Regions from separate parts of the Shewanella halifaxensis HAW-EB4 genome, predicted to be linked through region 3. Evidence: predicted binding sites of a transcription regulator. Region 3 holds the regulator's gene; each other region holds the start of a gene.
What was found. Region 3 encodes sigma-54, which starts transcription at its own class of promoters, with help from an activator protein. Its sites were predicted from a motif close to GTTGGCACGNNNNTNGNNT; they were not measured.
Positions count from the first base shown of each region.

Region 1 (4,268 bases), 2.5 Mb from region 3:
GAAATCGAATTAAACAAGGATTGAGGTGAATCATGTCATTTAACATTGCATTGAGCGGTATATCGTCAGCCCAAAAAGATCTAAATACAACGGCAAACAACATTGCAAACGTAAACACCACAGGCTTTAAAGAGTCTCGCGCAGAGTTTGCCGACGTGTACGCTAGCTCTATTTTTGCAAACAGCAAAACCACTGTCGGTGGTGGCGTCGCGACGAGTCAGGTTGCTCAGCAGTTCCATCAGGGCAGTATGGCTTTCACCAACAATTCACTCGATATGGCGATTAACGGTGGTGGCTTCTTTGTGACCTCATCTGAAGTGGGTTCTCAAGATCATTCATACACACGAGCAGGTGCATTTAAGTTCGACTCAAATAACTATATCGTTGATTCAGCTGGCAACTTCTTACAGACGTTCCCTGTCGATAAAGACGGTAATTCGACATCGGTGAGTTTAACGACCACTAAGCCGGTACAAATTCCTGATACGGCGGGTAGCCCAGTTAAGACCGATAGTGTCGGTATTCAGATGAATCTTAATGCGGGGGAGTCCACACTCGATCCAGCTGCTTTCGATCCCGATGACCCAGATACGTTTAACAACTCAACCTCGGTGACCATCTATGATTCACTCGGTGAGCCACATATTCTAACTTCATACTTCGTACGCCCACCTAATGCTGCGCATACCGGTGAGAGCAACTGGGTTGCATTTTACGCGGTAGACGGTAAGCCTGTCGATTTAGACCCCGCAGCTGGTGAGTATAATGTCGATACCGATGGTGACGGTACAGTAGATGGCAAGGCCAATGCTGAAAACGCGGCTGGCTGGAAGGGCGCGGCAGTCTCTTTCAATGATACAGGTGCTTACACTGGCAGTAACCCTGCGGTTATTAAGACCGAAGCCTTAGGTGTTGGCGGCGCTAACGTATTAGGCCCTGGCGCCGATGGTACCCAGACCTTAACGCTGGACTTTAATAACCCGACTCAATATGCATCACCATTTGAAGTGACAGAGTTAACCCAGGACGGTACAACGGTTGGGCGTTTAACCAATGTTGAAGTGGGTGCAGATGGTCTAATTAATGCCAGTTACAGTAACGGCTCTACCGTGCCACTAGCACGCGTCGCCTTGGTTAGTTTTGCTAACGAGCAGGGGTTATCACAGGCGGGTAACACCTCTTGGAAGGCGAGCTTAGACTCGGGTCCTGCACTTGCCGGTGAGGCAAACAGCGGTACTTTCGGTAGTATCCGTTCATCGGCACTGGAGCAGTCCAACGTAGATTTAACCACCGAGCTAGTCGATTTAATCTCGGCTCAGCGTAACTTCCAAGCCAACTCTAGAACGCTTGAAGTTAACAACACCTTACAACAGACGATATTGCAAATTCGTTAATCTTTAAAAGCTAAGAAGGGCGGACTCCGTCCTTCTATAGAGTCAAAGGCTGAGACGAACGCTTCGCTTATGGAAGACGGAACGTTCGCGGGCTCACTCACAGAACGCTGCGCTAACGGTACAAGATATGAAGAATCTAGGGCGTCCCTTGGGCAGCTAGGACCTATAAAAAGCAAAGATAAATGCATAGGTTTGATTTATGCCGTTGCTCTGGTCTTATGCTTTCCTAGAACCTGCTTTTCCTAGCACCTAGGACCTTCTTTCAATGTAGGTCGGCATTTATGCCGTCGTTTTAATCTTTTATGGCTTTTCCGTAAGCGAAGCGTTCCGTCTTTGCATTCCCGTCTTTGTTTGTCCGTCTCAGCTTTAACCTAGAACCTAGGACCTTCTTTATCCCCATCTTTGGCACGATGTTTGCTATCTATTTCGTTAGACGGAAGTTTGACGGAGTGTTACGTGGACAAATTGCTCTATGTCGCGATGAGCGGCGCAAAACAGAATATGAATTCGTTGGCGGTTAGTGCCAACAATTTGGCCAACGCGAATACCGATGGCTTTAAATCCTCTCTTGCTCAAGCTCGCTCAATGCAAGCTTTTGGCGAAGGTCTGCCTACGCGTGTGTTCTCGATGACTGAAACCCCGTCAGCTAATTTTTCCAGCGGTCCAATCAAAACTACTGGTCGTGATTTAGACATTGCCGTTAAAGGTGATGGTTGGATTGCGGTGCAAGCCGAAAATGGCGGCGAAGCCTATACCCGCTCAGGCAGTTTACGTTTCGATAACTCAGGTGTGCTGCGTAATGATAGAGGTACGCCAGTGATGGGCGACAATGGCCCTATTGTATTACCGCTGCCGATTGAAAAGGTCGAGATCTCTCAAGACGGTATCGTTTCTGTCCGTCCATCGGGGGCGACAGCTGAGGTGATTGAGGAAGTCGGTCGTATTAAACTCGTTAACCCGGGTAACCAAAATTTAATGCGTGGGGAAGATGGCTTGTTTCGCTTAATGTCGGGTGAAAATGCACCGTCTGACCCAAGCGTAGGTCTGCTTAGTGGCGCTGTCGAAGGCAGTAACGTCAATGCAGTCCATGAGATGGTATCTATGATTGACCTACAGCGTCAGTTTGAGATGCAAGTGAAAATGATGAAAACAGCAGAAGAGAACGATCGCGCGTCCTCTTCCTTAATGCGCATAAGCTAGGAGAGACACTATGCATCCCGCTTTATGGATAAGTAAGACTGGTTTAGACGCTCAGCAAACCGATATTTCAGTTATTTCTAACAACGTGGCTAACGCCAGTACCGTCGGCTTTAAAAAGAGCCGTGCAGTATTTGAAGACTTGCTGTACCAAAACGTCAGTCAAGCTGGGGGGATCAGTGCATCGAACACTAAATTACCGAACGGTTTGAGTATTGGTGCGGGTACCAAAGTGGTCGCAACTCAAGAGATGTTTACTCAGGGCAACATGTTAACCACTGACAACTCACTCGATTTGATGGTTGAAGGCCCAGGTTTTTTTGAAGTGCAATTGCCAGATGGTACCGCCGCTTATACCCGTAATGGCCAGTTTAGTTTAGATGAAACAGGGCAGATCGTAACGCCGGGCTCGGGTTATGTGATTCAGCCTGCTATCACCATTCCAGAAGGGGCTACGAGTATTACCGTCTCGGCCGAAGGTGAAGTGTCTGTTAAGACGCCAGGAAATGCTGAAAACCAAGTGGTGGGTCAATTGGCCATTGCTGATTTTATTAATCCGTCGGGGCTAGACCCAATGGGGCAGAACCTGTACCTAGAGACGGGTGCAAGTGGCACACCTATTCAAGGTACGGCTTCACTCGATGGCATGGGCGCAATCCGTCAGGGGGCTCTTGAAACCTCAAACGTGAACGTGACCGAAGAGTTGGTAAACCTAATTGAAAGTCAGCGTATTTACGAGATGAACTCAAAGGTGATCTCTGCGGTTGACCAGATGTTGTCTTACGTTAACCAGAATCTTTAAGCATTTTTAAGAGGCTTTGACTATGAAGCATTTGTGGGCACTTTTGTTTATGGCGGCTCTGTCCGGTTGTAATTCGACTAACGGCAAGCCTATTGCTGACGATCCTTATTACGCGCCCGTTTACCCAGAGGCGCCGCCAACCAAAATCGCTGCAACAGGCTCTATGTATCAAGATAGTCAGGCATCGAGTCTTTACTCTGATATTAAAGCGCTAAAAGTGGGTGACATCATCACCGTATATTTGATGGAGCAGACTCAGGCTAAAAAGAGCGCTAATAACGAGATCTCAAAGGGAACAGACTTATCTTTGGACCCCATTTATGCAGGTGGTGGCAATGTCACTATCGGCGGTAACCCCATCGATCTGCGCTACAAAGACAGCATGAATACCAAACGTGAATCGGATGCAGATCAAAGCAACAGCTTGTCTGGCAGTATTTCAGCAAACGTGATGCAAGTACTTAACAACGGTAATTTGGTTATTCGTGGTGAAAAATGGATAAGCATCAACAACGGTGATGAGTTTGTTCGCATTACCGGTATTGTGCGCGCGCAAGATATTCGACCCGACAATACGATTGACTCACAACGAGTGGCAAATGCTCGCATTCAGTACAGCGGAACGGGGACCTTTGCCGAAGTACAAAAAGTGGGTTGGTTAGCCTCATTCTTTATGGGCAGCTGGTGGCCGTTCTAGGCTCTATATTAGTGCCTATAGCTAAGGATTTAGGATGATGAAATTAAAGTTGGTATTGCTATGTGCCATGTTGGTATTGACCACTCCCGTACATGCACAGCGCATTAAAGACATTGCAAACGTACAAGGTGTGCGTAGTAACCAGTTAATCGGCTACGGTTTAGTGGTGGGTTTGCCA
Region 1 is NC_010334.1:1,725,920-1,730,187, forward strand. Features, by position in the region: gene flgE (flagellar hook protein FlgE) at 33-1,394, shown strand; gene flgF (flagellar basal-body rod protein FlgF) at 1,851-2,594, shown strand; gene flgG (flagellar basal-body rod protein FlgG) at 2,605-3,393, shown strand; gene flgH (flagellar basal body L-ring protein FlgH) at 3,416-4,090, shown strand; gene SHAL_RS07380 (flagellar basal body P-ring protein FlgI) at 4,128-4,268, shown strand, end outside.
Region 1: flgF (flagellar basal-body rod protein FlgF) is a predicted target of sigma-54. The motif match lies at 1,796-1,814, and genes of this name have one in related genera.

Region 2 (4,268 bases), 2.4 Mb from region 3:
CAGCTTAAATCGATTTTCACAAGCGTTACAGGTCAGCCGTAACGCGTCTAGCCTGACTTATGATGGTAAAGGCAAAACCTCCAGTATTTCAACGCTTGGAAATAATTTAAAAGCGTAAAAGAAGGCCCTAGGTTCTAGGTTCTAGGTTCTAGGTTCTAGGTTAAAGCCAAGACGAACGGCCTGCGGCCTTACGACACGTGACTTCGCCACTACGGAACGCTTCGCTTACGGAAAAGAAAGTCTCAAAAACAACGGCATAAATGCCATCCTAGAAGGATTGCGCCCTAGGTTCTTCTTCGCTTTCTCGGCTTTCCCTGCTTCTAACCCGTCTCAGCTTGTCCGGCCCTTAATTGTCTCAGCTCTTCCAGCCTTTAACCGTCAGCGCAGCGCTCGTTGAGTGTGTCTGCGAGCGTTCCGTCTTCCGTGAGCAAAGCGTTCGTCTCAGCTTGTGCTTTTTCTGGCACCTCGAAGCGAAGTACCCTAGATTCTTGTTAGCTTGTACCGTCAGCCCAGCGCTCGTTGAGTGAGTCTGCGAGCGCTCCGTCTTCCGTGAGCGAAGCGTTCGTCTCAGCTTCTGCTTTTCCTAGAACCTAGAAGGACGAAGTCCGTCCTAGAATCTAAAAGTAAGCCTGCGAACGTCCTAGTAACTTCTTAGCTTTAACCGTCAGCGAAGCGCTCTGTGAGTGAGCCTGCGAGCGTTCCGTCTTCCGTAAGCGAAGCGTCCGTCTCAGCCTTTGCTTGTGCTTTTCCTAGGATCTCGAAGCGAAGCGTCCTCGAAGTAAGCCTGCGAACGTCCTAGAACCTTCTTAACCTTAAAAATACGTAATCTCTTTGACTCGCTGTGAGCGGTGTTGTTGCTGATACAGCGCCCACACTTGCTCAAAATCCAGCTCGAGTTCTGTCACATAGTGCTCACCCGCAGGGTAACTCTTTAACACTTTAGCCCCGCGGATCACTCCTGATACCGATGCTTGAATTTCATCGCCCGATAACATCCACTCCCTGACCTGGCTGCTAGCACTCAACTGCTGACCATAAACTTGCTCGGCAAGCTCTCGATAAGCCGCTATTTTCGAGGCCTGCATAGCCATCAAAACCCGCTGAGAATGTTCGGCTGCAGGCTGAGTGTCCAGCGGTGCATAACCGATAGCGGTCAATTTAGGAAAAGATGTTGGCGCCTCAGTTTCATACTGCACATACCTGTCTTGCACGGAGCAAGCACAAAGGCTTAACGCTGCAAATAAAATAATGGCTTTCATCTATTTATCCCCCACGATTGTTACTGAGCGCTGTCCGCCTTGGGCGTTCCGGTACAGTAGCCCATGCTCTGAGACGACCTTTTCTGACAGCCCAATGTAATTAGGCATGGCACTGGCATTAACAAAACTTTGCGCCGCAGAAACCACTCGATTATTGGTAACATTAACGATGCGGCTGTTTAACGCCACACCTTGAGTCGATAAACTCATGGTAGAAACCACCACATGCTCAACAGCTAGATCAGCGGCTAGCTGCTGCCAATCACGAGTCAAAATAAACTCTCCAGTAGGCGTGACCTTAAGCGCGTCACTGACGTTGATATCGATTAGATTAAATTGATGATCATGTAGCGCCGCTATCAAGCCTTGTTGATATTGCAGGCCAAGAGCATTAGTCGATGTCATATCTGATAACAACACAGGCGTAGAAACCAGCAACGGCTGATCTGGGCGCAAACTGTCGTTCTGTCGTACTAACTCGTTTACCATCTGTTGTGACAAATGATTTATCGCAGCAGTATGCGGCAAACCATTGCCGTTAGTCATCTGCTGATCTGTATGACTATCCCCTTCCGTGCTTGCACAACCGAGGGTGAATAATAAAGATAGAAAAATGATTGGCTTGTACATTGTTTGATTTCCTATCAGGCGTTAATCACTACTGTGAGTTACAGCAATGATCCTGTACCTTATTGGTACAAATTAATGCTATTTCATTCTTATCGGCAATGCCGTCGATAACTTTATCGCTTTTCGACTCGCAATTCGCCGAGATATCCCAAGGCTGCAGCTTGTTATAGATGGGCCTAACTCCAAGGAAGTGTACATAATCTCCCCCACCGCGCTGTATCAAGCTGTATTTCCTCAAAGGAGAGTATCTAAGCTCTTTATACAGGCACGGTAATTGCTTAATAGAAAGCTAGAGATGTCAGTGCGTCAGTTATCCGACGTAAAAGCTATTCAAAGTACTTTGCAAAACGATGCAAAATGCCTATACAAAAATCAATGCAAAAACGATGCAAAAAGCCTTTTAAAAATACTATGTAAAAAATATGTCATCAATTTCTCGACTACTGGAAAGGTAAGATGAAACCAGCGCAATATTCAATAACCGCACTCGTATGCCTAATGTCATCAATATTGGCATTGCCTGTACAAGCCAAGTGGATCACCGCAAGTGGCCAAGCAATGATTACCGATAACAATGTCACCCAAGCCAGAGAAGATGCCATACATCAAGCCGTTAGCTATGCAACATTGCAATCTGGCGCACGCTTTAGTAGCCAGCAAACCGTCAGTAATGGCCAGCTTATCAATGACTCTTTCATGTTAGAGCACCAAGCACAGAGCCAGAATATTGAGCTTATCAGCGAACGTATTGAGAATAATGAGATCACCGTTAATGTTCGCATCGACATTGTTGAACCACTCGATGACACTTGCCAGGGAAACCCGCTTAAAGCAGCAATTTTAATCCCTCAGGCATTAATCAAAGACAGAACCCAGCTTAGGGTCGGCAATATCGGACTATTCGAGCAGAACCTTTCAGAACGGTTAGCGCTCATGTTAGAGCAGCACGCTAGTAATAGCTTTCCACAGACTCATGCCAATGAGCGTTTAGACATAGATCAATCCTTAGTGGATATTCGCGGCTATCGCTTACCCAGCTGGCTAAGCGAGATCACCGACAGTCAATATATTCTACTGCCAGAGATCATCGACATATCCACTGAAGATTTCACCAGTACTTTAGGGTTATGGGACAATGATCCGATGCGTAACTTTCAAATTCGCGTATCGCTATTTCACGGCATTAGCGGCGAAAAAATCTGGAGCCAGCAGTACAGCCAAGCCGCCGAGTGGGAGTTTTTGCGCCAGCAAACCGTCAACTCAAATAGCGAGAACTTTTGGGGATCTGAATACGGTCAGGCAATTGACCAAGTGTTGGCCGAAGTGAGTCGAGATATCGACAGCAGCCTAAATTGCCGGCCACTACTCGGTCAGGTGGTCTCTAGACAAACCGATAGGATTATCCTCAATCTCGGTAGACGCCACGGCATTCGAGTCGGCGACAAATTACAGCTGGTATTACAACAAAATATGCCCGATAGACTCGATAATATGCGCGCGGTTGCAGGCAAAAGCAAAGCGACTATCACCATAGACCAAGTGACCGAGGAGAGTGCGACTGCTGTACTCGATGGTATGGCAGCATCACTGAATATCCAAATCAACGACTTAGCCATAAAGCTATAAGTTGGGCTTGCTTGCCTCTATAACGAACAGCAATCTCAAACTGAAGGCTAAAATTGAAGGCTTATAGTTGCGGGCTATAGTTGCGGGCTATAGTTGAGAGTTATAGTTGCGAGCTAAAAAAAGAGCTAAAAGTGCAGGTTAATCGAAATTAATGGGATTAGCCTGCAAAACACCCACCAACAGAACATTTATTAAGCAACTAAATTTAAAGACTTTTCATCTCCCCTTTTCATCTAGAGTAAAACCAGTATAATCACTAGCGTCTCCCTATAGCTCAACAGGATAGAGCAGTCGCCTCCTAAGCGATCGATCGGGGTTCGAGTCCCTGTGGGGAGACCATATACACTCCTTTGTATATGCAATTCAATAAGCTATAGTTCTAATACATTCCTGTGCCGCCTCAGTGCGATTACAGAAACATCCTTTTTAGCTTTTACTAATGCCTTCTGTTTGCACCTTCTGTCAGCATTAGCCGAATATTGCTCGTTTTAGTCCATTATCCTCCGCCATAGACTTTCCACGCCATTTCTAATAGTTTCTCTATATGAGATAACAAGGAGGTCATATCACATGAGCAGTCAAAAATCGGTCAACACTTCGTACGTCAATTCATTGATGAAAATCAAAACTAGCAAACACTTAAAACTGATATAACAAAGCATAGAGCCCATATTAAAGCCTCTTAAAATGCTGGTGAAATTGACCTATGAATGAAAAATACATCACCCAAGCCAAACTGCTGTTTCCAGCTTC
Region 2 is NC_010334.1:1,716,040-1,720,307, reverse strand. Features, by position in the region: gene SHAL_RS07320 (flagella synthesis protein FlgN) at 1-118, shown strand, start outside; gene SHAL_RS07315 (LPP20 family lipoprotein) at 813-1,259, opposite strand; gene SHAL_RS07310 (FlgO family outer membrane protein) at 1,260-1,889, opposite strand; gene SHAL_RS23040 (hypothetical protein) at 1,918-2,112, opposite strand; gene SHAL_RS07305 (flagellar assembly protein FlgT) at 2,346-3,515, shown strand; tRNA gene SHAL_RS07300 (tRNA-Arg) at 3,779-3,854, shown strand; gene SHAL_RS22365 (hypothetical protein) at 4,222-4,268, shown strand, end outside.
Region 2: SHAL_RS07305 (flagellar assembly protein FlgT) is a predicted target of sigma-54. The motif match lies at 2,151-2,169, and genes of this name have one in related genera.

Region 3 (4,268 bases):
GGGATTGGGTAAAAAGCGAACATCAAACATAAAGTCGGCTTCGGTCGGCATGCCGTGCTTAAATCCAAATGATTCAAAATTGATCATCAGTTCTTTATCAAGGTTACCGAGCAAGATCTCACGCACCTGATCGTTAAGATCATAGATGTTGAGAGTTGAGGTATCGATATAGTGGTCGACGATATTGGCTAGCGGCTCAAGTGAACGCCCTTCTATTTCAATTGCTTCTTTTAACGATACATTATCGTGAGATAGAGGGTGTAGACGACGAGTCTCGTTATAGCGTTTTAGTAGTACTTCATCGCTAGAATTAAGGAAAAAGCTAAGTAACTCAACTCCATCAGGTAAGTTGGTTAGGTGCTTAATAAGCTCGCTTTCTTTTTCTGGTAGGTTACGGATATCGACGCTGATCGCTACAAGATTGGTGTTTCCAGAGAGCTCTTTGAGTAGTGTGCCCATCATAGGCAGAGGCAGATTATCGACACAATAATAGCCGAGATCCTCTAGCATTCTTAACAGAACGGATTTTCCTGAACCGGAGCGACCTGAGACTAAAACAAGCTTCATCGTATGACTACCTGATAGAGATTTAACTAAATGTTTGGATTTTGTGATTATGTTGTACAAGTATATAGATTAACGTCTTTAAGGCTGAAAGCAAGAATTTGAGTGGGTAATAAAAAATAAATAATATTGCAGTAATAATTACTTAGGTCTTTAAATCATCAATGCATCATTGGAACAATGATAATAATTTAAAGACCCGAGTAAGACGCTACTGAGTAATGACTTGGTATAGCTCCGATTCATTACTGGTTTTTCTCAACTGCTTAACAACTGCTTTATCGTTGAGTTTTTCAGCCATACAAGACAGTGTCGCTAAATGTTGCTCACACTGTTCAGATGGCACCAGTAGAGCAAATAAGATATCGACAGGCTGCTTATCGATTGCGTCAAATGGGATAGGAACTTCACATTTAACCAATACTGCAACGGGACGGTCTATATTTGCCAGCCTTCCATGAGGAATCGCTATACCATTACCTATACCCGTGCTACCCATTTTTTCTCTCGCCAAGAGACTTTCAAAAATTTCTTGTGAAGAAAGGGTAGGGTACTGGACAGCAGCAATATCACTGATTAGCTCCAGTACCTTTTTCTTACTGCCCGGAGTGGCGCAGGTGGTGCACTCCGGCTGCAGGATGGTACTTAGTTCCATCGTTAGTGTTTAATCAGCTTCTCTTTGTGTTTAATAACCTGACGATCTAGCTTATCGATCAGGGAGTCTATCGCAGCATACATATCTGCGTGTTCCGAAGTGGCAAATACTTCCCCTTTTTTAAGGTGGATTTTGGCCTCGGCAATCTGCTGCATTTTCTGTACATTCAAAATAACGTGCACATTATTGATCTGATCGAAATGTCGTTCAAGCTTTGTGAATTTATCTTCCACATAGCCGCGCAGTGAAGCGGTAATTTCTATGTGATGTCCTGTCAGGTTGATTTGCATTATCGATCCTCCATGTGCCTAATTTTGAGTTATAAACTCTTACGTTGGTTTGAGGGTGGGATCAGCATTGCTTCGCGGTATTTCGCGATAGTACGTCTAGCTACTTTAATCCCTTGTTCCGCCAGAAGTTGGGCCATTTTGCTGTCGCTTAATGGTTTCTTCTGGTTTTCAGCAGCGACTAACTTCTTAATAAACGCCCTAATTGCTGTAGATGAGCACTCTCCGCCGTCGTCTGTACCGACATGGCTCGAGAAGAAATACTTGAGTTCGAAAATACCCCTTGGGGTATGCATATATTTTTGTGTGGTAACCCGTGAAATGGTGGATTCATGCATTTCAACGGCTTCGGCAATGTCATTTAATACCATAGGTTTCATGGCTTCTTCGCCGTACTCAAAAAAGCCTTGCTGAAATTTAACGATACAATTTGTTACCTTTAATAAGGTGTCATTGCGGCTTTCAAGGCTCTTAATAAACCACTTTGCTTCTTGAAGGTGGCCGCGAATAAACTGTCCATCGGCCTGATTAGTCGTGCTGCGTGCCATAGAAGCGTAATGCTGGTTAACATTAATCTTAGGCATATAGTCAGGGTTTAGCTCCACCACCCAGCGGCCTTTTTTCTTGCTAACAGACACATCCGGGATGACATATTCATCTTTACTGCGGGCTATTGCGAGACCAGGTCTTGGATTGAGCGTTTGGATCAGTGTGATAGCATCACGCAGGTCATCTTCTTTGAGCTTGGTTTTACGCATCAGCTGCCTAAAATCACGGCCAGCAATAAGGTCCAAATAGTCTTTAATCAGTAATCTAGCGTTATCTATATGGGGAGTATCGGCTGCATACTGCGCAAGTTGGATAAGTAGACATTCGCTTAGATTACGCGCGGCAACGCCGATAGGGTCGAAATGTTGAATCCGTTTTAAAACGGCCTCAACCTCATCGAGTTCAGTCTCTGGGTCGCCCATCGCTTCGAGGATCTCATCACAGCTTTGAGTTAAATAACCCCGCTCGTCGATTGCATCGATAATTGCAGTCGCGATAGCAAGGTCATTATCTGAAAATGGAGTGAGATTCTTTTGCCATTCAAGGTGCTCGTATAATCCTTCGCTAGTCTCACCCTGAAAAGGCATATCATCTTCACGACTCACGCCTGAGCTGGCGTTCGAGGAGACGGTATAGACTTCATCCCAAGTGGTATCCATCGGTAGCTCATCGGGCATGGAGTCTTGGGTTAGGGCATCAGAGGTTTCAACGCTTGCGCTATCTTGGATTAGCTCACTATCGGAGTTACTTGAAGACTGGTCTTCATCGTTGAGCATGTCGCCGTCTGATTGCTCTTCATCTAACTCCAGTAGCGGATTAGAATCTAATGCTTGTTGGATCTCTTGTTGCAGCTCTAAAGAAGACAGTTGTAACAGGCGAATAGCCTGCTGTAACTGGGGAGTCATGGTGAGCTGTTGACCCATTTTGAGCTGGAGTGACGCTTTCATTTTACCGCTATTCCCTACACTGTAGTTAAACGTTAAAGCTCGCTGAACTGGCGAAGGTTGCTCAAAAACTCAATACTTTGATTTTGTGTGGAAATAATTCCATATTGAGTTTTTTAGCTTCCATACTGTGAATTAACTATAGCCTGAATTGTTCACCTAAGTACACAGCTCGAACTTGTTGGTTGTCCAAGATTTCGGCAGGTGTGCCTTCGGCAATGAGATTTCCGTGGCTTACGATGTAAGCGTGCTCACAAACATCTAATGTTTCGCGAACATTGTGATCGGTGATTAGTACACCTAGGCCGCGACTCTTAAGTTGCTCAATAATCTTTTTGATATCGATAACTGAAATCGGGTCTACACCGGCAAATGGCTCGTCTAACAAGATAAACTTTGGATTAGCCGCTAGTGCTCTAGCAATTTCAACACGGCGGCGCTCACCCCCTGACAATGCCATACCTTGGCTGTCACGAATATGAGTGATATGGAACTCTTCAAGCAGATGCTCAAGTTGTTCTTCACGTTGCTCGTTATTGATGTCATGGCGAGTCTGTAATACCGCCATGATGTTGTCACGCACAGACAACTTTCTAAAAATACTGGCTTCCTGAGGCAGATAACCAATCCCTTTACGAGCGCGCAGATGCATAGGATCGAGTGTAAGATCGTCATCATCAATAAAGATCTTACCCTTATCACTCTGTACTAGGCCTACCACCATGTAGAACGTGGTTGTTTTACCTGCACCGTTTGGCCCAAGTAAACCGACAATCTGACCCGTCTTTACGGTTAAACTAACATCTTGTACGACAGCGCGATTTTTATAGCTCTTCGCAAGATTAACCGCTCTTAAAGTGATTTGCTTCATTGCTGTTCCTGCTGTTCCTGCTGTTCCTGCTGTTGCACTGGTGTTTCTGGTTTCTCTTCCTGATAGGTTTCAGGCTGAATAATGGTGATTACTCTATCATCGCCTTTACCTGAACTTTCAGCGATAAGTTGTTGTAAACTAATGTTGTACTTGATGCGATTACCGGTGACCTGACTACCGTCTTGCGCTAGAGTCGCGTCGCCGACTAAGGTCAGGGTGCGCGTCGCAAGTTCGTAACGGATCTCTTTGGCGCTAGCCGTTGCTGGGCGTCCATCGTCCATTATCTGGGTATAGGTGGCTGGGTTGCCTGTTGCCACAAGGGTTTTACCGCTCTTATCTTCTTTTGAGAAAACACGCAGTTTATCAGCATTCATCTTGATAGAGCCTTGGGTCACTTC
Region 3 is NC_010334.1:4,502,695-4,506,962, reverse strand. Features, by position in the region: gene rapZ (RNase adapter RapZ) at 1-567, opposite strand, end outside; gene ptsN (PTS IIA-like nitrogen regulatory protein PtsN) at 776-1,219, opposite strand; gene hpf (ribosome hibernation promoting factor) at 1,222-1,509, opposite strand; gene SHAL_RS19155 (RNA polymerase factor sigma-54) at 1,539-3,002, opposite strand; gene lptB (LPS export ABC transporter ATP-binding protein) at 3,139-3,870, opposite strand; gene lptA (lipopolysaccharide transport periplasmic protein LptA) at 3,867-4,268, opposite strand, start outside.